DNA from 4 places in the Franconibacter pulveris genome. Region 2 is predicted to be linked to each of the others. Evidence: predicted binding sites of a transcription regulator. Region 2 holds the regulator's gene; each other region holds the start of a gene.

Region 1 (5,642 bases), 410 kb from region 2:
ACTTCAAAGCGCCGGTCGTGGTGAAAAACTATCCGAAAGATATTAAGGCCTTCTATATGCGCCTTAATGAAGATGGCAAAACCGTGGCGGCAATGGACGTGCTTGCGCCAGGCATCGGTGAAATCATCGGCGGCTCCCAGCGTGAAGAGCGTCTGGATGTGCTGGACGCCCGCATGGAAGAGATGGGCCTTAATAAAGAAGATTACTGGTGGTATCGCGATCTGCGCCGTTACGGCACCGTACCCCACTCCGGTTTCGGCCTGGGCTTTGAGCGCTTAATCGCTTACGTCACCGGCGTACAGAACGTGCGTGACGTTATCCCCTTCCCGCGCACCCCGCGTAACGCTAACTTCTGATTTTTCTCTAAGGGCCAGCTCGCTGGCCCTTTTCATTCCTGCATCCACTCGCTTCAAACAGAAATATTTTCCAACATAATTAAATCCACACAGACATTGCAACTTTACAAAACCGCACGCTATAGCATATTTGCTCATCTTTTACACAGCCATCCAGCCATCTAAAGACCAGAGATAAGAAAAGGTGAGATGAGTATCATTCTTGCATAAGCAAAGGCTTTTGCTTAATTAACTATAAGCAATTCATATATATAGATAAGAAATGCGCAAAAACCATTCACCTAAAGAATGAAATTTGAGATGGTTCACAAAGTTCCCGAAAATACATAAATTCTTACACAATATTTCTTTTTGTTACTGCTTTTAGATATTTGTAGCACTTTCAGGCTAGCGAAACGTGAATATGAATGGAAAGATGCCTTCAGACACAGAAAGACACCAAACTCTCATCAATAGTTCCGTACAGAATTATTGACGGCAGTGGCAGGTGTTCATAAAAACCAATGAGGGTAATAAATAATGATGAAGCGCAATATTCTGGCAGTGGTAATCCCTGCCCTGCTGGTAGCCGGTGCAGCTAACGCTGCAGAAATCTACAACAAAAACGGCAACAAACTGGATCTGTACGGCAAAGTAAACGCTGAACACGATTTCGTTACTTCTGGCGACAACACCAATAACGCTGACGCCACCTATGCCCAGTTGGGTTTCAAAGGCGAAACGCAGATTAACGATCAGCTGACCGGTTTCGGCCAGTGGGAATACCGTACCTATGCCAGCGCTGCTGAAGCTGAGCAGGGTCAGAATAACGCTAACCGTACTCGTCTGGCTTTTGCTGGTCTGAAAATTGCAGATGCAGGCTCCATCGATTACGGCCGTAACTACGGCATCGTTTACGACGTAGAATCTTTCACTGATATGGCGCCGACCTGGTCTGGCGAAACCTGGGGCGGCGGTTACGTTGATAACTTCATGACCAGCCGTTCTACTGGCCTGCTGACCTACCGCAACAGCAACTTCTTCGGTCTGGTTGACGGCCTGTCCTTCGGCGTACAGTACCAGGGCAAAAACGAGCGTTCCGATCTGCGTCGCGCCAACGGCGACGGCGTTGGTTACTCTCTGGGTTACGATTTCGGCGAAGGCTTCAGCGTAATCGGTGCTTACAGCAACTCTAACCGTACCCTTGGCCAGAAAGAAGATGGCAAAGGCGATAACGCTGAGTCCTGGGCTGTTGGTGCCAAATATGACGCTAACAACCTGTACCTGGCGACTGTATACGCTGAAACGCGTAATACCAGCATCCTGTCTGACAGCAGCGACACCATTTACGATGTTGCTAACAAAACTCAGAACTTCGAAGTTATGGCACAGTATCAGTTTGACTTTGGTCTGCGTCCGTCTCTGTCCTATGTTCAGTCTAAAGGCAAAGACCTGACCGGCGTTGCGGGCGGCGATGCTGACCTGGCTAAATATGTAGAAGTGGGTGCGACTTACTACTTCAACAAAAACTTCAACGTTTCTGCTGACTACCGTATCAACCTGCTTGATGAAGATGAGGCTGCTCGCACCGGCGGCGGCTGGGTTGGTTCTGACGACCAACTGGGCCTGGCAGCAGTTTACCAGTTCTAATCAGCACAACCTTGTTGTCTGAGAGTGAAAAAACAGGGCTTCGGCCCTGTTTTTTTATGGGCGAAAGCAAAAACGTTTATCTTTTGCGATCCCGCTAACTTTTCAGGGCAAACGGTTGGCATTTTGTAAATCTCCCGTTAACCTGATAGCGAATTTCCCTTCTGACATCACAATGGAATCCGTCATGTTTGAGAATATTACCGCCGCCCCTGCCGACCCTATTCTGGGCCTGGCCGACCTTTTTCGCGCCGACGATCGTCCCAGCAAAATCAACTTAGGGATCGGCGTTTATAAAGATGAAACCGGCAAGACGCCGGTGCTGACCAGCGTTAAGAAAGCAGAGCAGTATCTGCTGGAAAACGAAACCACGAAAAACTATCTCGGCATCGACGGTATTCCTGAATTCGGCCACTGCACCCAGGAGTTGCTGTTCGGCAAAGGCAGCGCCATTATCAATGATAAACGCGCCCGTACGGCGCAAACGCCAGGCGGCACCGGCGCGCTTCGCGTAGCAGCGGATTTTCTTGCTAAAAACACCAGCGTAAAACGCGTATGGGTAAGCAACCCGAGCTGGCCGAACCATAAAGGCGTGTTTAATTCCGCCGGTCTGGAAGTGCGTGAATACGCTTACTACGATGCGCAGAACCACGCGCTGGACTTCGAAGGGCTGATCAACAGCCTGCAGGAAGCGCAGGCTGGCGACGTGGTGCTGTTCCACGGCTGCTGCCATAACCCGACCGGTATCGACCCGACGTTGGAACAGTGGGAACAGCTGGCGAAGCTTTCCGTTGAGAAAGGCTGGCTGCCGCTGTTCGACTTCGCTTATCAGGGCTTTGCCCGCGGTCTGGAAGAAGATGCGGAAGGCCTGCGCGCGTTTGCAGCGCTGCATAAAGAGCTTATCGTGGCGAGTTCCTTCTCGAAAAACTTTGGCCTGTACAACGAGCGCGTAGGCGCCTGCACGCTGGTTACTGCGGATGCGGAAACCGCCGACCGCGCATTCAGCCAAATGAAATCCTGTATTCGCGCTAACTATTCCAACCCGCCAGCACACGGCGCGGCGGTAGTCGCGACTATCCTCAGCAACGACGCGCTGCGCGCTATCTGGGAACAGGAACTGACCGACATGCGTCAGCGCATTCACCGTATGCGTCAGCTGTTCGTTAACACGCTGGCGGAAAAAGGCGCCGATCGCGATTTCAGCTTCATCACCAAACAGAACGGCATGTTCTCGTTCAGCGGCCTGACCAAAGAGCAGGTGCTGCGTCTGCGCGAAGAGTTTGGCGTTTACGCTGTGGCGTCGGGTCGTGTGAACGTGGCAGGGATGACGCCGGATAACATGGCGCCGCTGTGCGAGGCGATTGTCGCTGTGCTGTAAGCGAACGCGCATAAAAAAGGCCGCATTACGCGGCCTTTTTTTGTGTTACCAGACAGGCTGTTCATCCTGCAAAAACGGATTATGCAGACGCTCATAGCCGAGCGTGGATACAGGGCCATGTCCGGGAATAAAGGTGACATCATCGCCCAGCGGCAGCAGTTTACGCTTGATAGCGTCAATCAACTGGCCGTGGTCGCCGCGCGGAAAATCGCTGCGGCCTACTCCGCCTTTGAAAATCACATCACCGGAAACCAGCAGACGCGATTTTTCATCGAAAAAGACGATATGGCCAGGCGTGTGGCCCGGGCAATGCAGCACCTGTAACGTGATGTTGCCAACGTTAACCGTATCCTTTTCGCTAAGCCAGCGGTCCGGCGTCAATGGCTGACACTCATCCAGACCGAACATTCGGCTTTGCTGCGGCAAGCCTTGCAGCCAGAACTCATCTTCTTTTTCCGGGCCGACAATCGGTACGCCGTAATGCGAAGCGAGCTCCGCCGCCGCGCCGACATGGTCGAGATGGCCATGAGTTAACAGGATTTGCTTGACGGTGACGTTACAGGAAGCCACCTCCACCTTAATGCGCGCCGCGTCGCCGCCTGGGTCCACCAGCGCCGCCTCGCCTGTTTCCTCACACCAGATTAACGAGCAGTTCTGCGCGAACGCCGTTACCGGAATAATATGATGGTTCATACCGCTCCTTTACCCGGCTCGCGCCGGAACCGTATTATTTACCAGTGCCTTACCGGCCCGGTATCAATATGCACAAAGTTACTGCTGGGGTAATATCCTACACCACCTGAGCGCAGAGATAACGCGGCTTTGCGAATATTGCTGAGCGAAATGCCTTCAATATGGAAGTCCATCGCCTGGCCTTTGGTGTGGTAGCTGTTTTTTGCCACACCGCGGCTGTGGGCGCGCAATTCATTGTTGGTATCACGTGAACGATAACCGGAAATTAGCTGTACCGGTCGACGAGTGCCAAGCAGTCCCTGCAGGCGATAAAGCTGGTCAAACAGAGCGGGGTCGATGGCTTTTACTTTATTCGCGCGGAAATCACGGAAGAAATGATTAAGCTTTGCTAATTCATCCTGAATATAGCCCCGGCCATCGAAAAACTCGGCCTTGATCGACTCCCCGGTGTGGAGATTATTCAGCGTTAAAATACGCGGACGTGGCGTCGAGAGGGTTGCAAAAGCGGGCGTCGGCAGGATAGCGGCCGCGCCCAGCGCAGCGCCACCTAACGCCAGCAATTTGCGGCGATTAGCGTCAATATTATCCATGATAAAAGTCTACAAGTCTGGGTGATCGTTTAATGCACTTCTGGCGCAAGAGAGCGCACCATAACTGTCGTAGAAGAACTCGTCAAGACAGGCGAAACCCAGTAAAAACGGGCCTTGCAGCGATGCAGGCCCGTTTTTTTCTCGTTATTCTGACGCTTAACTTTTTGACGTCGCTGAAGTTAGCGGATCAATTTTTCAGCTTTTGACAAGATTTGTGCGCCCGATCGCGCGGTCTGATCATAATTGTAAATATCTGTACGATACTGGGTACGGCCATCTTCACCGACAAAGGCGGTCAGATAATAAAGGTTGACCGGGATAGACTGCCGGATATTGACGTAGCGCGTATTGCCCTCCTTCAGCGCCGTGGAAATCCGCGTGTCGTTCCAGCCCGCATCCTGCAAGAGCATGTTAGCTAACTCAGATGCTTTATTAACGCGCACGCAGCCGGAGCTCAGCGCCCGTACATCCTTCTGGAAGAGATTATGGTTCGGCGTATCGTGCAGGTAAATCGCATCGGAACTGGGCATATTGAACTTATAGCGTCCCAGCGAGTTGTGATCGCCCGGCGCCTGCTGGAAGCGGAAAGGCAGGTTGCCCGGCGTAATGGTGCCCCAGTCGACCATATAGGGGTCTATCACCTCAGCATTACTGCTCCAGCCTCGCAGCACCGTGTAGTTATGACGCGCCAGATAGCCCGGGTCATTCCACACCTTCGGCAGGATATCCTTGCGGGCAAGCGTTGGCGGCACGTTCCATGGCGGATTGACCACCACGTTGTTAAGCGCGCTGCTCATTAATGGCGTTTTCCGGTCCGGCCTGCCGACAATCACTTTTGAAGCCAGCACCTCTGTGCCGTTCTGGTAATAAACCAGCGAGAATTCTGGAATATTGACCATGATGCCGGTGTTGAGTTTGCCAGGCAGCAAACGCAGGCGTTGGATGTTAAGCGCCAGCAACCCGGCGCGCTGCGCGGGGCTGACGTTGAGCCAGTCGCGG
Region 2 (5,642 bases):
CGCGCCCGGCAAGCGTTGCAGCGCAGCGCGGCAGCCATAGCCGCCGATAAGAAAGGCAATCGTCTGCGGCACATAACTTAAGCCAATTACAGCAGGGCTGTAGCCCATTTCACTAAGAATAAAGGGTGAGCCGGTCAGCCAGGCGAAAAAGCTGGCGGAGCAGGCGGCGTAGATAAGCACATTGCCGCGATAAGCGGATGAGCGCAGCAGGGTGCCAAAGCGGATTTTTTCCGCCTGCGGCTCAGCATGAGGTTTTACTCGCGGCTGCAGGCGCAGTGCTGGCAACATCAGCAGCAGCGTCACGGCGAACAGTACGACGAAAATGGCCCGCCATTCGAAATGGTTCAGCAGCCAACTGCCCAGCAGCGGCGCCAGAGCCGGAGAAAGCCCCACCAGCGGCATAATCGTCGCGAAAATACGATTAACGCGGTGCGCCGGGTAGTAATCCGTGACCAGCGCCTGCCAGATAACCGCGGCGGCGCACACGCCTACCGCCTGCACGAAGCGCAACGCCAGCAGCGCCGCCGCGTTTTCCACCCACAGCATACCTATGCAGCCGACGGCGAAAATGGCGAGGCCCGTCAGCAGAACGGGACGACGGCCAAAGCGGTCTGAAAGCGGTCCCCAGATCAGCTGCGCCACGGCGAAACCCGCCAGAAACAGGCTCAGGGAGGCGCTGATTGCCGCCGCCTGCGTTTGCAGATCCTGCTGAATAGCGGCGAAAGCGGGCAGATACATATCGGTCGCCAGAAAGCCGAGCACGCTAAGCCCGGCCAGCCAGACAAGAAAAATTTTCGAGGGTTGCATAAGTTCCTCTTATGACGCTTTAACGAAGACCGCGAGTGTAAAGAGTGCAGCCTGCAATGTGAAACGCTAATATTTGGCGATTGCATTCAAAAATTTTGCAGGCATAACATGTGGTCCGAATATTCTCTGGAAGTGGTTGATGCGGTTGCTCGCAGCGGGAGTTTCAGCGCGGCGGCGCAGGAGCTGCACCGCGTGCCCTCAGCCGTGAGCTATACGGTGCGGCAACTGGAGGAATGGCTGGCGGTGCCACTCTTCGAGCGCCGCCATCGTGACGTAGTGCTCACGCCCGCCGGCGCCTGGTTTTTAAAAGAAGGGCGCTCTGTTATCAAAAAAATGATGATCACGCGTCAGCAGTGCCAGCAAATAGCCAACGGCTGGCGCGGGCAGCTTTCTATCGCTGTCGATAACATTGTCCGCCCCGAACGCACCCGCCAGCTGGTGCTGGATTTCTATCGGCATTTTAATGATGTCGAACTGAAAATTTCGCAGGAGGTTTTCAACGGCGTCTGGGACGCGCTGGCGGATGAACGCGTGGAGGTGGCGATTGGCGCGACGCAGGCGATTCCGGTAGGCGGCCGCTACGCGTTTCGGGATATGGGCATGTTGAGCTGGCATTGCGTGGTGGCAAGCCAGCACCCCCTTGCGCAACAGAACGCGCCGCTTAGCGACGACCAGCTGCGCGAATGGCCCTCGCTGGTGCTGGAGGATACGTCGCGTTCGCTGCCCAAGCGCATTACCTGGCTGCTGGATAACCAGCGTCGGGTGATTGTGCCGGACTGGCCTTCGGCGGCGGATTGCCTGAGCGCGGGTCTGTGCGTCGGCATGGTGCCTTCGCATTTCGCGCGCCCGTGGCTTAAGCGCGGCGAGTGGCGAGCGCTGACGCTGGAAAACCCGTTCCCGGACGCTGCCTGCTGCCTGACGTGGCGGCAAAACGACGCCTCGCCAGCGTTGCAGTGGCTACTGGCGTATCTGGGAGACAGCGAGACGTTGAATCGGGAGTGGTTGCGGGAGCCGGATTAGCCGGCCCCCGAAGGGATCAGCGGCGATAGTCGCGGAACGGACCGTCCGCCACGGAGCGGCGTTCAATCAGACGCGGATGCACTTCAATGGTCTGCGACTCTTCACGCTTGTTGACAATACGGTCCAGCAGCATGTTGAACGCCGTCTGGCCGAGGGTCTCTTTCGGCTGGTGAATAGTGGTCAGCGCCGGGCTGAAATAGCGGGCGTTGCGCACGTTGTCATAGCCAATAATAGAAATATCGTGCGGTACGCGCAGCCCCATCTCGTCGGCGGCGCAAATCGCGCCCATCGCCATGATATCGCCGCCGCAAAAGACTGCGGTGGGGCGGTGCGGCTGCGAAAGCATCTGCTGCATGGCGCGATAGCCCGATTCCGGCTCGAAGTCGCCCTGGACAATCCAGTTTTCCGGCATCGAGATCATCGCTTCCTTCAGCGCCTTCATAAAGCCCGCCAGGCGGCCTGCGCCGGTGTTGCGCTCAAGCGGTCCCGGGATAACGCCGATTTCGCGATGGCCGCGTTCGATTAAATAGCGCCCGGCGATGTATCCGCCCTGGAAGGCGTTATCGACTACCGAGTCGGTGAAGTCCGCTTTCGCCTCGCCCCAGTCCATCACCACCATAGGAATGTGACGGTACTCTTCCAGCATGCTGAGCAGCGATTGCGGGTATTCGGAGCACATCACCAGCAGACCGTCGACGCGCTTTTGCGCCATCATCGACAGGTAAGCGCGCTGTTTTTCCAGGTTGTTATGGGCGTTGCCAAGAATCAGCGTGTAACCCTTGGCGAAACAGCTGTTTTCCACCGCTTCGATGATCTCTGCGAAATAGGGCGCTTCGCTGCTGGTGGCGAGCAGACCGATGGATTTGGTGTGGTTAACCTTAAGACTGCGCGCCACGGCGCTCGGCGAGTAGTGCAGTTCTTTAATGGCCGCCCATACCGCGTTGCGCGTCTCTTCCGCGACAAAACGGGTTTTGTTAATTACATGTGATACGGTTGTAGTGGAAACGTTTGCTCGCTTCGCGACGTCTTTAATTGTTGCCATTAGTTGTCACTCCAGACCATGCCCTAACTTCCTGAAAAAACGTTGGTTAAACGTTTGCCTACGCTACCCCCTTGCGGCAACGAAAACGTTGCATCAGGCCGGGAAAAGCCAGTTCGGCTGGAAGGAGAGGGGGGTAATGGCCGGTACATAATAAATTAGCCGAGAATTTTGGCCGATCTTGCGCAAAAGGGGAAGAGGGAAAACGCATATCAGACTAAATCAAAGAGGATTTTTGCGTCCGACTATGTAAAAATGAAGCGCACCCGCTTTTTGTAGGGTTAAAAAGGAGAACAAATGAGTACCGAACTGAAATTTTCGCTAGTCACCACCGTCGTTGTGCTGGGTCTGATTGTGGCTTCGGCGCTGACGGCGGTAATGCACTGATTCGCTTGCCGGGAGAGGGGTTAACTTTCCCTCTCCTCATCATTTTTCCTTATAAATCCCCACGTTGTCCTTTCTTTTATTGCCCGTTCGGGTAATCATTAGCAAATAACAAAAAAGCTACACCCTTAACAAAATCGCAAATATCTTTTGCGATTCTTGTGACTTCTGTCCCAAAGCTATATCTGACATGCTGATTGGCATTCCGTTCTTGTCAGTTGCGCAACAGCCGCTGACGCTCTCTCGTTTTGTCTGGAGTTTTGCATGAGAGTTAATTTTCCTTTACTGGCGCTGGCGATTGGCGCTTTTGGTATCGGCACCACCGAGTTCTCGCCGATGGGGTTGCTGCCGGTTATCGCGAAAGGCGTTGATGTGTCTATACCCGCCGCCGGCATGTTGATTAGCGCCTATGCGATAGGGGTGATGGTTGGCGCGCCGTTGATGACGCTGCTGCTTTCGCACCGCTCGCGCCGCAACGCGCTTATCTTCCTGATGGCGATTTTTACCGTCGGCAACGTCCTCTCGGCCATTTCGCCGGATTACGGCACGCTGTTGGCGTCGCGCATCCTCACCAGCCTCAACCATGGCGCTTTCTTTGGGCTGGGTTCCGTCGTGGCGGCAAGCGTGGTGCCGAAACATAAGCAAGCGAGCGCGGTGGCGACCATGTTTATGGGATTGACTATCGCCAACATCGGCGGCGTGCCTGCGGCGACCTGGCTTGGCGAAGTTATCGGCTGGCGCATGTCATTCCTGGCGACGGCCGGGCTGGGCGTCGTCTCTATGATAAGCCTCTTTTTCTCCTTGCCGAAAGGCAGCGCGGGCGAGCGCCCCGATGTTAAGAGCGAACTGGCCGTGCTGATGCGCCCGCAGGTGGTCAGCGCGTTGCTGACGACGGTGCTTGGCGCCGGCGCGATGTTTACGCTTTACACCTATATTGCGCCAGTGCTGCATAAAGTGACCGACGCTACGCCTGCATTTATTACCGGCATGCTGGTGCTGATTGGCGTAGGCTTCTCAATTGGCAACTACCTTGGCGGGCGTCTGGCGGATCGTTCGGTGAACGGCACGCTTAAAGGATTCCTGCTGCTGCTGATTGTGATTATGGCCGCTATCCCGCTGCTGGCGCGCAGCGAGGTGGGCGCAGCGGTAAGCATGGTTATCTGGGGGGCGGCGACCTTTGCCGTAGTGCCGCCGTTGCAGATGCGCGTAATGCGCGTGGCGAGCGAAGCGCCGGGCCTTTCTTCTTCGGTGAACATCGGCGCGTTTAACCTCGGCAACGCGCTGGGCGCGGCGGCAGGCGGCGCGGTTATCCAGGCGGGTCTTGGCTACAGCGTTGTACCGCTAATGGGGGCGATTATCGCCGCGCTGGGACTGCTGCTGGTCCTTTTCTCCTCACGGCGCAATGCTGAAAAAGCCTTCGCGGCGGAATAAATAAAAAAGGGAAGCGCAGGCTTCCCTTTTTTTGTGCTTAAAATTCAGCGGATGGTACGCGGCGTCATCACCCGACGCGCGCCAACATAGTGACGCTGCCAGTAATCTTCGCTCAGTGAAGTTATCTGAATATCCCGACCGCTGCGCGGAGACTGGATAAACTTGCCGTTGCCGACATAAACGCCCACGTGATCGGCGGTGCCGCGCCCCTGAGTGCGGAAGAAGACCAGATCGCCGCTCTCCAGCTCGCCTCGGTCAACCGGGGCGGCGTCGCGCAGGTGGTACATCTCATTAGCGGTACGCGGAATGCGGAACTTCACCAAATCTTTATAGGCGTAGTAGATAAGCCCGCTGCAATCGAAGCCGGTGCGCGGCGAGGAGCCGCCCCAGCGGTAAGGCTTGCCTATCTGGCCCATTAGCTTGGTAAGCGCCGTTTTTTGCGCTTTCTGCACGCGAAGCTTATGCGCTGCGGCGATGGTAGTCGGCTGGTCCGATTTAACTTTCACACAGCGTTTTTTATGGCCTTTGCGTTTGGTGCACTGCTCGGTGTAGGCCAGCGTCTGCGCTTTTTTGCCTTTCAGCGTTAAGTCAGAAGAGGAGATTTTACCGCGCCGCGCAAGTGTTTTGCCGGATGCTGACGCTTTGATTTTTTTGCTGGAAGAAGAGGCGACGCGCTTAGTGGAAGTTTTGCCTGAGGATTTTTGCTTGCTGGTGGTCTTAATCTGGCTGCTTTTCTTCTTAGTTTTAGCGCTGTGCGCCTTTTGAATAGCCGACGGACGCGCGTTTTCTGAAGCGTGCGTTAACGGACTCAGTGTCAGACTGGTAAAAAATAGAGCACAGAGCGTGATGGTGATTTTATTAATCCGCGCCACTGAGCATTCCCCTGATGATGGCGGCAATCGTGCCCGCGTATGATTTTTTAAAAACCAGCCGATTCTAATCTAAAAAAATGACAAAAGTT
Region 3 (5,642 bases), 1.3 Mb from region 2:
GAACCGTAACCAGGATACGGGCATCATGGAACAGCAATCTATTCCGCAAGCCACGTCGCCTCTGGCCACGTGGCTTTCTTATCTGGAAAACCTGCACAGTAAAACCATCGACATGGGGCTTGAGCGCGTCTCCCGCGTGGCGGCCGCGCTTGGCGTAACCAAACCCGCACCGTTCGTTTTCACCGTCGCGGGCACTAACGGCAAGGGCACCACCTGTCGCACGCTGGAAGCGGTGCTGATGGCGGCCGGCTACAAGGTAGGGGTGTATAGTTCTCCGCATCTGGTGCGTTATACCGAACGCGTGCGCGTACAGGGCAAAGAATTGCCCGAGGCGCGCCATACCGCCTCCTTCGCGGAAATCGAAACGGCGCGGGGCGAAACCTCGCTCACCTATTTCGAATACGGCACGCTCTCGGCGCTGTGGCTTTTTAAACAGGCGCAGCTGGATGTGGTTATCCTCGAAGTCGGGCTGGGCGGTCGTCTGGACGCGACTAACCTGGTGGATGCGGATGTGGCTGCGGTCACCAGCATCGCGCTCGATCACGTCGACTGGCTGGGGCCGGATCGCGAAAGCATCGGCCGCGAAAAAGCGGGCGTTTTCCGCCAGGGCAAACCGGCCGTGGTGGGCGAGCCGGATATGCCCCATACCATCGCCGACGTGGCTGCGGAGAAAGGCGCGCTGCTGCTGCGCCTCGGCGCAGACTGGAACTATGAGGTAGGTGAAGGGGGCTGGCGGTTTGCTGACGCTCAGGGCGCGCTTGAAAACCTGCCGCTGCCGCAGGTGCCGCAGCCTAACGCCGCCACGGCGCTCGCCGCGCTGCGCGCAAGCGGGCTGGCGATAAGCGAAGAGGCTATCCGCGAGGGCATTGCCCGCGCAACGCTGCCGGGACGTTTTCAGATTGTGAGCGACTCCCCGCGCCTTATCCTCGATGTGGCGCATAATCCTCATGCGGCAGCTTACCTGGCCGAACGCCTGCGCCAGGCGCCAACGCGCGGCCGGGTGCTGGCGGTGATCGGCATGCTGCATGACAAAGATATCGCCGGGACGCTGGCCTGTCTGGAGCCTGTAGTCGATAGCTGGTATTGTGCCCCTCTGGAAGGGCCCCGCGGCGCCAGCGCAGAGCAGTTAATCGAGCATCTCGGCGCAGGCGAGGTTTTCGCAAGTGTGGCCCAGGCCTGGCGTGCGGCGATGGCGCAGGCGCAGGCGTCAGATACGGTGCTGGTGTGTGGGTCGTTCCACACGGTAGCGCAGGTAATGGAAGAGATGGACGCGGGGAGAACCGGTGGCGAGTAAGTTTCAGAACCGATTAGTGGGAACCATTGTGCTGGTGGCGCTCGGGGTAATCGTGCTGCCAGGGCTGCTTGACGGAAAGAAAAAGCATTATCAGGATGAGTTCGCCGCTATTCCTCTGGTGCCGAAACCAGGCGACACGAACGAACCCGATATGCTGCCGGCGGCCACTCAGGCGCTGCCGGCTCAGCCGCCGGAAGGGGCGGCGGAAGAGGTGAGGGCGGGCAACGCGGCGACCTCTTCTATTGATACCACGCGCCTGCCGGCGGAAACCGGCGCGGGCATTGACGAAGTACCGGAAGAGGTACAGCCGAAACCCAAACCGAAGCCGGTGGAGAAACCGAAGCCGGTAGAGAAGCCGCAGAGCAAACCGCAGCGCGATAAAACCGATGAGCAGCTGGCGATGCTGAGCGAAGAGGAACAGCCTGCCGCGAAGCCGACCCAGAACAAACCCGAAGCGCCGCCTGCCGGTAAAGCCTATGTGGTGCAGTTGGGCGCGCTGAAAAATGCCGACAAAGTAAATGAAATTGTTGGTAAACTTCGCGCCAGCGGCTATCGCGTTTATACCTCGCCTTCAACGCCGGTGGCGGGGAAAATCACCCGCATTCTGGTTGGCCCGGAAGCGTCAAAAGATAAGCTTAAAGGTTCGCTTGGCGAACTGAATAAGATTTCCGGCCTCAACGGCGTGGTGATGAACTATAGCGTGAACTGATAAAAGCGCGCCGGTCAGGCGCGTGAATCGGTCAGCCGTTTGCGAAGCGGTCAGGGCAACAAGTAAGCGAAACGGGCCTTTACCGCGCTGCGCGGGATAATGGCGTTGAATCTTTTTTCAACGCCATTTTTTATTGAAGTGGGATAAGGAAACCCTACGCAAACGTTTTCTTTTTCTGTTAGAATGCGCCCCGAACTGGACGTCAGGGCGATTTATCGTGGGACACATTCATGGTCTGGATAGATTACGCCATTATTGCGGTGATTGGCTTCTCCTGTCTGATTAGCCTTATCCGCGGGTTTGTGCGGGAAGCGTTATCACTGGTGACGTGGGGCTGTGCTTTCTTTGTCGCCAGCCATTACTACACTTACCTGGCAGTCTGGTTCACTGGCTTTGAGGACGAACTGGTACGAAATGGGATTGCTATCGCGGTGCTGTTTATCGCGACGCTTATCGTCGGTGCGGTGGTCAACTATGTGATTGGCGCGCTGGTGGAGAAAACCGGCCTGTCGGGGACAGACAGGGTGTTGGGGATCTGTTTCGGTGCTTTACGAGGAGTGCTGATTGTCGCCGCCATTCTGTTCTTTCTGGATACCTTTACCGGCCTGTCGAAAAGCGAAGACTGGCAAAAGTCGCAGCTCATTCCGCAATTCAGTTTCATCATCAGGTGGTTTTTTGATTACCTGCAAAGCTCGTCAAGTTTCTTACCCCGGTAATCGTGCCGGGGGCAGGCTTTGAATTGAGGAAAAGACAACATGTGCGGTATTGTCGGTATCGCCGGTGTTATGCCGGTAAACCAGTCGATTTATGACGCGTTAACGGTGCTTCAGCACCGTGGGCAGGATGCCGCAGGCATCATCACCATTGATGCAAATAACTGCTTCCGTCTGCGTAAGGCAAACGGTCTGGTGAATGATGTATTCGAAGCCCGCCATATGCAGCGTCTGCAGGGCAATATGGGCATCGGCCATGTGCGCTATCCGACCGCAGGCAGCTCCAGCGCTTCCGAGGCGCAGCCGTTCTACGTCAACTCCCCGTATGGCATCACGCTTGCCCACAACGGCAACCTGACCAACGCCCATGAGCTGCGCAAAATGCTGTTCCAGGAAAAGCGCCGCCATATCAACACCACCTCCGATTCCGAAGTTCTGCTGAATATTTTTGCGAGCGAATTAGATAACTTTCGCCACTACCCGCTGGAAGCGGACAACATTTTCGCCGCCATCGCCGCCACCAATCGCCTGATTCGCGGCGCTTACGCTTGCGTGGCGATGATCATCGGCCACGGCATGGTCGCTTTCCGCGACCCGAACGGCATCCGTCCGCTGGTGCTTGGCAAGCGCGACGTGGGCGACGGGCGCACCGAGTATATGGTCGCTTCTGAGAGCGTGGCGCTGGATACGCTGGGCTTTGAGTTCCTGCGCGACGTGGCGCCGGGCGAAGCGGTTTACATCACCGAAAAAGGCCAGCTCTTTACCCGCCAGTGCGCGGATAATCCGGTGAGCAACCCGTGCCTGTTCGAATATGTGTACTTTGCGCGTCCGGACTCGTTCATCGACAAGATCTCTGTCTACAGCGCCCGCGTGGGCATGGGCAAAAAGCTCGGCGAGAAAATCGCCCGCGAGTGGGAAGATCTGGATATCGACGTGGTTATTCCTATCCCGGAGACCTCCTGCGATATCGCGCTCGAAATCGCCCGCATTCTGGACAAGCCGTACCGCCAGGGGTTTGTGAAAAACCGCTACGTGGGCCGCACCTTTATCATGCCGGGTCAGCATCTGCGCCGTAAGTCGGTGCGCCGCAAGCTTAACGCCAACCGTGCCGAGTTCCGTGATAAGAACGTGCTGCTGGTGGATGACTCCATCGTACGCGGCACCACCTCTGAGCAGATTATCGAGATGGCGCGCGAAGCGGGCGCGAAAAAGGTTTACCTCGCTTCCGCCGCGCCGGAGATTCGCTTCCCGAACGTTTATGGCATTGATATGCCAAGCGCCAATGAGCTTATCGCCCACGGCCGCGAAGTGGATGAGATCCGCCAGATTATCGGCGCCGACGGGCTGATTTTCCAGGATCTCAACGATCTTATCGAGGCGGTGCGCGCTGAGAACCCGGATATTCAGCAGTTCGAATGCTCCGTGTTTAACGGCGTGTATGTGACCAAAGATGTGGATCACAACTATCTGGAGTACCTGGATTCCCTGCGTAACGACGACGCCAAAGCGGTGATGCGGCAGAACGAAGTGGAAAACCTCGAGATGCATAACGAAGGCTAAGCTTTTCGCTTCGCTTTGATAAAACGCGAACTTTTTAGTTCGCGTTTTGTTTTTCAGGGGCGACAGATTTGCATCTCGCGGCGTCTTGCGGCAAAGTCAGCCCACCATAAAAGCAGGGGCGATAGTATGAAACGACTCATAGTGGGCATTTCCGGGGCGAGCGGGGCGATTTACGGCGTGCGCCTGTTGCAGGTGTTGCAGAACCTGGCGGAAATTGAAACCCATCTGGTGATGAGTCAGGCGGCGCGCCAGACGCTGTCGCTGGAAACGAATTTTTCCCTGCGCGAAGTGCAGGCGCTGGCGGATGTGGTGCACGACGCCCGGGATATCGCTGCCAGCATCTCTTCCGGTTCGTTTAAAACCGACGGCATGGTTATTTTGCCTTGTTCGATTAAAACCCTTTCCGGCATTGTTAACAGCTATACCGATGGGCTGCTCACCCGCGCGGCGGACGTGGTGCTGAAAGAGAGAAGGACGCTGGTGCTGGGCGTGCGTGAAACGCCGCTGCACCTGGGCCACTTGCGGTTGATGACCCAGGCGGCAGAACTGGGCGCAGTGATTATGCCGCCAATGCCGGCGTTTTATCACCGTCCGCAAAGCCTGGACGAGGTGATTAACCAGACCGTTAACCGGGTGCTGGATCAGTTTGACATTACGCTGCCGGCAGATCTTTTCGCCCGCTGGCAGGGCGCCTGAGCGCGGTAAATCGCGCCAACAAAGTGCAATACTTTGCGGCGCGCCTCATTTTGGGGCGATTCTGTAACAGCGATCATATCCTGCAAAATTAATCCCGCCTTTTTGCTTTTCCCGCTGAGATTCCGAAGCGGGGAGTGCTATCTTTCCCTCAGATAACGTTGTTGCAACCTTCCATTAACATTATTTGGCGCGATTTTCAGGCGCAGAAAAGTGGCATGAGAAGTGCAATACGATAGCTGTTACACACAACAACACAACGCAACAGATAATAAAATCAGCAAACTTGAGGGTAATGTATGAAGAAGAAGGTGCTCGCTCTGTCTTTACTGCTCGGCCTGACTGGCGCGTCGAGCGTATTCGCAGCGCTCCCACAGACGGTTCGTATTGGTACGGATGCCACTTATGCGCCGTTCTCTTCAAAAGATGCGAAGGGCGACTTTGTCGGCTTTGATATCGACCTTGGCAACGAGATGTGCAAGCGCATGCAGGTGAAATGCACCTGGGTTGGCAGCGACTTTGACTCCCTGATCCCGTCTCTGAAGGCGAAGAAAATCGACGCCATTATTTCCTCACTCTCCATCACTGAAAAACGTCAGCAGGAAATCGCGTTTTCCGACAAGCTCTACGCTGCCGATTCCCGTCTGATTGCCGCGAAAGGCTCGCCCATTCA
Region 4 (5,642 bases), 300 kb from region 2:
GTGGCTGCTGGTGGCGCTGTGCACGAACACGGCGTCGCACTGCGCGGCGAGCGCCTGCAGCGAGTCGACATAAGGCAGGCGATACGCCTCGCAAACGGGCAGCGCTTTCGCTTTATTCGGCGAAAAAGCGCCGGTTAACCGCCAGTCTGCGGCGTGAGAAAGCACCGGCAGCCACGCTTTTTGCGCAATGCCGCCAAGCCCTACCACGCCGATGCGAAGTTTGCTCATATCAGTCTCCCAGGTGGCCCAGCAGCGCTTCGAGACGGGATTTCAACTCCGCCACTTCCGCTTCCAGCGCCTCGACGCGCTGCGTCAGACTGTCCGCAGGCGCGCTGACCGCCTCCACGGCGGCGACCAGCGTTTCCGTTTCGCCGCTAAAGAGGTGCATATAGCGGCTTTCACGCTTGCCCGGCTCGCGCGGCAGACGCGCGACAAAGGGGCCGTCTTCACGGTTCGCCAGCCCCTCCAGCGCGCTTTCCACTTCAGCCATGTCGGCAAACTCATACATGCGTCCTACCCGGCTGCGCAGTTCGCCCGGCGTTTGCGGTCCGCGCAGCATCAGCGTGGCGACCAGCGCCACCTCCTGCGGCGACAGCTTCAGCGCGCCGAATTCGGAATTGCAGAAGCGCTGCTCATATTTGGTGACGCGGTTGCCAAAACCGCTGACGGTGCGCAGGTAGTGGCGCTTGACCAGCTCATCCAGCGCATCCTGCACGTCGCGCTCTGAAAGGCTCATTACCGGCTCGCGGTTGGTTTTTTGGTTGCAGGCGGTGACCACGCCGTTAACCGAAAGCGGATACTGCTCGGGCGTGGTGACCTGCTTTTCCAGCAGGCTGCCGATGACGCGAGCTTCCACCGCGCTTAACTGATGTTTCATCTTTGCTCCTTAACGACCCGGGGTCCATTCTCTGGCGGTAAGCGCGGTTAACACATGGTCGCGCCACACGCCGTCAATCAGCAGATAATCTTTGGCGTAGCCCTCTTTTTCAAAGCCGAGCCGGGCGAGCAGATCGCCGCTGCGCTTATTGTGCGGCATGTAATTAGCCATAATGCGGTGCATATGCTGGGTGCGTTGCATATAACGAATGGCGGAGGTGAGCGCTTCAAACATCAGCCCCTGCCCCTGCCACTTTTCCCCCAGAGAATACCCGAGGTAGCAGGCGTGAAACGAGCCGCGCACCACATTGGAAAAATTGGCCACGCCGCGGATCGCTTTTTCATCCGGATCGAGCAGCGCGAAATAGAAAGCGCTGCCCTGCTTATGCAGTTCGTTGATCATGCCAAGGCGGGCCTGCCAGCCGGAGGGGTAGCAATGGCTTTCGTCACGCACCGGCTCCCAGGGTTTTAAAAACTGGCGGTTTTCAGCGTAATAATCCGCCAGCCGCCAGGCGTCGCGGTCATGCACCAGCCGCACCACCAGGCGATCGGTCGTTAATCGTACTTTCGGCACGTTACTGCGGTAGCCAAACATTTATCACCCACTCCTTCGTCCACAATAAGCCACACGGCGCGAGCGGCGATACGCCGCTGTCTCATGCGCGGTAAGTTAACTATACCTGTGCGAGACAAAACAGGGAAAACAACAACATACCATTTTCCGCACCCCGCGGCGCTATTTCGATTAACGTCATCAATTAAACATCTGGATCGATAAAAAAATATTATTGTTTTGAATATAGGAAAGTCTAAGACGCACCCGCAAAATAGAGCCTTATCTTTGCGTTTTCCCAGGAGGGGAAATGGCCAGCGTGTCGCAGGCAAGGAGCCTGGGTAAATATTTCCTGCTGATTGACAACATGCTCGTGGTGCTGGGCTTCTTTGTCGTCTTTCCCCTGATTTCTATTCGCTTTGTCGATCAACTGGGCTGGGCCGCGCTGATGGTCGGCATCGCCCTCGGCTTGCGTCAGTTTATTCAGCAGGGGCTTGGGATCTTCGGCGGCGCGATAGCCGACCGTCTTGGCGCCCGGCCGATGATCGTCACCGGCATGCTGATGCGTGCGGCGGGTTTTGCGACGATGGCGGTCGCCCAGGAGCCTTGGATGCTCTGGCTCTCCTGCATTCTCTCCGGCCTTGGCGGCACCCTGTTTGACCCGCCGCGCTCGGCGCTGGTAGTAAAACTGGTGCGTCCGCACCAGCGCGGGCGCTTTTTTTCTCTGCTGATGATGCAGGACAGCGCGGGCGCGGTGATTGGCGCTCTGCTCGGCAGCTGGCTGCTGCAGTATGATTTTCGCCTCGTCTGCGGCGCAGGCGCGCTGCTGTTTGTGATTTGCGCGGGCTTTAACGCCTGGCTGTTGCCGGACTGGAAGCTGTCGACCATCCGCACCCCTTTGCGCGAAGGGATGAGCCGCGTGCTGCGCGACAAGCGGTTTGTCACTTACGTGCTGACGCTCACCGGCTACTACATGCTGGCGGTGCAGGTTATGCTGATGCTGCCGATTATGGTCAATGACATCGCCGGCACGCCCGCCGCCGTGAAATGGATGTACGCCATCGAAGCGACGCTTTCGCTTACCCTGCTCTACCCTGTCGCCCGCTGGAGCGAAAAGCGCTTTCGTCTGGAACACCGTCTGATGGCGGGCCTGCTGCTGATGACGCTGAGCCTGCTGCCGATAGGCCTGGTGGGCAGTTTGCAGCAGCTATTTACCCTGATTTGTCTGTTTTACATCGGCTCGATTATCGCGGAGCCGGCTCGGGAGACGCTCGGCGCTTCGCTCGCCGATTCCCGCGCCCGCGGCAGCTATATGGGCTTCAGCCGCCTTGGCCTCGCCTTTGGCGGCGCGCTCGGCTATGCGGGCGGCGGCTGGCTGTTTGACGCCGGCAAAACGTTGCAGCAGCCAGAGCTGCCCTGGATGATGCTCGGCGTTATCGGCGTAGCGACATTCTTTGCTCTGTGGTGGCAGTTCAGCCAGAAGCGCCTCGAGCCGACCATGCTTGAACCGGGCAGCTAATTTGCCCCGCCCTGGCTTCTCTTCCATACTGAAGGCACGGACGCCATAACAGGAGGAGAAACGTGAAGCTATATATTTACGATCACTGCCCGTTTTGCGTGAAGGCGCGCATGATATTTGGGCTGAAAAATATCCCGGTTGAGCTGAACGTGCTGCTCAACGATGATGAAGAAACGCCCACCCGGATGATCGGTCAGAAGATGGCCCCGATTCTGCAAAAAGATGACAGCCGCTATCTGCCGGAAAGCCTCGATATTGTTTACTACGTCGATAAGCTCGACGGCAAACCGCTGCTCACCGGGAAGCGTAATCCGGCCGTTGAAACCTGGCTTCGTAAAGTAAACGGCTACGTCAACCGCCTGCTGCTGCCGCGCATCGCCAAAGCGCCTTTTGATGAGTTCGCCACCCCACAGGCGCGGGCTTACTTTGTGAAAAAGAAAGAGGCGGCGATTGGCGCTTTCGACGAGCATCTTGCCCACTCGGCAGGGCTTATCAAGAACATCAACGATGATTTGCGCGATCTCGATAAGCTGATTAAGCAGCCTAACGCCGTCAATGGCGAGCTCTCAGAGGATGATATTCATCTCTTCCCGCTGCTGCGTAACCTGACGCTGGTGGCAGGCGTAGAGTACCCGACCCGCGTGGCGGATTACCGGGACAATATGGCCAAACAAACCCAGGTCAATCTTCTCTCCTCAATCTCTATTTAATCCTTATGCCGGTGGCCGCCACCGGCTTTTTCAGCCTTTTCCGCTGGCGACACTTATTCTGGCGCGACATGCTGCTTTGTGTCAGGATCCCCTGGCACGGACTTTGTGTACATGTCGAGGAATGAGATGAAGAGCTTTATTGTCGCCGCCGCGCTGGTTGTCAGCGGTCTGCTGGCAGGGTGTAACCAGTTAACCCAGTACACGGTTACCGAGCAGGAAATTAACCAGGCGCTGCAAAAGCGCAATAATTTCTCGCGTGATATTGGCGTGCCGGGCGTGGCGGATGCCCACATCGTGCTGAGCAACCTGGCAAGCCAGATTGGGCGTGAAGAGCCGAACAAAGTCACGCTGACCGGCGACGCCAGTCTGGATATGACCTCCCTTTTCGGCAATCAAAAAGCGAACATGAAGCTGACGCTGAAAGCGCTGCCGGTCTTTAACAAAGAGAAGGGGGCGATTTATCTCCAGGAAATGGAGGTGGTTAACGCGACGGTGCAGCCGCAAAAAATGCAGGCGTTGCTGGAGACCCTGACGCCTTACCTTAACCAGTCGCTGCGCAGCTATTTCAATCAGCACCCCGCTTATGTGCTGAGCGAAGATGGCAGCGAAGGCGAAAAGCTGGCCAAACGCTATGCCAAAGGGCTGGAAGTGAAGCCGGGTGAAATCGTGATCCCCTTTATAGACTGAGTCTCCGCGCCGGGGTGATGGCCCCGGCGCGAAGCACGAAAAGGGTGCAAACGAAAACGTTTCCGCTTATCCTTAGTGCCCGGCGCAAATCCAGCCATTTTTGTCCTTCTAGCCGGAGCATTTCATGACTGAACAACCCCAGGTGTTAACCATCCGCCGTCCTGACGACTGGCATCTCCATCTACGCGATGGCGAGATGCTGCAAACCGTTCTGCCTTATACCAGCGAGACCTATGCGCGCGCCATCGTCATGCCGAACCTGGCTCCTCCGGTCACTACCGTGGCGGCGGCTGTCGCTTATCGCCAGCGTATTCTGGACGCCGTCCCCGCAGGCCATACGTTTGAACCGCTGATGACCTGCTACCTGACCGACACGCTGGATGCCGACGAACTGGCGCGCGGCTTCGAGGAAGGGGTCTTTACGGCCGCCAAGCTCTATCCGGCGAACGCCACCACTAACTCAAGCCACGGCGTCACCAGCATCGACGCGATCATGCCCGTGCTGGAGCGCATGGAGCGCCTGGGCATGCCGCTGCTGGTGCATGGCGAAGTGACTCACGCGGATATCGATATTTTCGATCGCGAAGCGCGGTTTATCGAAACGGTAATGGAACCGCTGCGCCGCCGCCTGCCGGGGCTGAAAGTGGTGTTTGAACATATCACGACCAAAGACGCCGCCCAGTATGTGCGCGAAGGCAACGAGCTTCTTGCCGCCACCATTACGCCGCAGCATTTGATGTTCAACCGCAACCATATGCTGGTTGGCGGCGTGCGCCCTCACCTCTATTGCCTGCCCATCCTTAAACGCAGCGTTCACCAGCAGGCGCTGCGCGAACTAGTGGCGAGCGGCTTTGAGCGCGCTTTCCTCGGCACCGACTCTGCGCCGCACGCCCGCCATCGCAAAGAAGCCAGCTGCGGCTGCGCCGGATGTTTTAACGCGCCTTCCGCGCTGGGCGCTTACGCCACGGTGTTTGAAGAGATGAACGCGCTGGCCCATTTTGAAGCGTTCTGTTCGCTCAACGGCCCGCGCTTCTACGGCCTGCCGGTAAACGAAGACACTATCGAGCTGGTGCGTGAAGAGGTAGAGATGCCGCAAAGCATCAGCCTTAGCGACGACAGCATCGTGCCGTTCCTGGCCGGTGAAAAAGTGCGCTGGTCCGTGAAACGTCAGGCATAAATCTTATTAATCGCCCCCCCTGTTGCAAGCCATCGCAATTATCTGTATAAATATACAGTATCGTTAACAGGGGGTTTTTATGCGTGTAGAAGTAACTATCGCCAGAACCACAACGCTGCC

Evidence for each region. The regulator PurR, encoded in region 2, represses purine synthesis genes. The targets are predictions, from matches to a motif close to CANGCAAACGTTTGCNTG.
Region 1: the regulator PurR is predicted to act here: its motif matches at 2,090-2,107, upstream of ACU4F7_RS07655 (amino acid aminotransferase).
Region 3: the regulator PurR is predicted to act here: its motif matches at 2,159-2,176, upstream of cvpA (colicin V production protein).
Region 4: the regulator PurR is predicted to act here: its motif matches at 4,395-4,412, upstream of pyrC (dihydroorotase).

The regions. Positions count from the first base shown of each region.
Region 1 covers NZ_CM165555.1:1,615,912-1,621,553, reverse strand. Annotated here, with positions in the region: gene asnS (asparagine--tRNA ligase) at 1-356, shown strand, start outside; gene ACU4F7_RS07660 (porin) at 876-1,985, shown strand; gene ACU4F7_RS07655 (amino acid aminotransferase) at 2,170-3,360, shown strand; gene ACU4F7_RS07650 (MBL fold metallo-hydrolase) at 3,406-4,053, opposite strand; gene mepK (peptidoglycan L,D-endopeptidase MepK) at 4,092-4,643, opposite strand; gene ldtD (L,D-transpeptidase) at 4,823-5,642, opposite strand, start outside.
Region 2 covers NZ_CM165555.1:2,025,429-2,031,070, forward strand. Annotated here, with positions in the region: gene punC (purine nucleoside transporter PunC) at 1-807, opposite strand, end outside; gene punR (DNA-binding transcriptional activator PunR) at 916-1,827, shown strand; gene purR (HTH-type transcriptional repressor PurR) at 1,844-2,869, opposite strand; gene cydH (cytochrome bd-I oxidase subunit CydH) at 3,164-3,253, shown strand; gene ACU4F7_RS09655 (MFS transporter) at 3,515-4,681, shown strand; gene ACU4F7_RS09660 (C40 family peptidase) at 4,726-5,553, opposite strand.
Region 3 covers NZ_CM165555.1:3,318,793-3,324,434, reverse strand. Annotated here, with positions in the region: gene folC (bifunctional tetrahydrofolate synthase/dihydrofolate synthase) at 26-1,294, shown strand; gene dedD (cell division protein DedD) at 1,284-2,003, shown strand; gene cvpA (colicin V production protein) at 2,234-2,719, shown strand; gene purF (amidophosphoribosyltransferase) at 2,759-4,276, shown strand; gene ACU4F7_RS15665 (UbiX family flavin prenyltransferase) at 4,403-4,972, shown strand; gene argT (lysine/arginine/ornithine ABC transporter substrate-binding protein ArgT) at 5,269-5,642, shown strand, end outside.
Region 4 covers NZ_CM165555.1:1,720,447-1,726,088, reverse strand. Annotated here, with positions in the region: gene ACU4F7_RS08175 (Gfo/Idh/MocA family protein) at 1-228, opposite strand, end outside; gene ACU4F7_RS08170 (YceH family protein) at 230-877, opposite strand; gene rimJ (ribosomal protein S5-alanine N-acetyltransferase) at 887-1,471, opposite strand; gene mdtH (multidrug efflux MFS transporter MdtH) at 1,740-2,948, shown strand; gene grxB (glutaredoxin 2) at 3,011-3,658, shown strand; gene ACU4F7_RS08150 (lipoprotein) at 3,785-4,345, shown strand; gene pyrC (dihydroorotase) at 4,470-5,522, shown strand; gene dinI (DNA damage-inducible protein I) at 5,602-5,642, shown strand, end outside.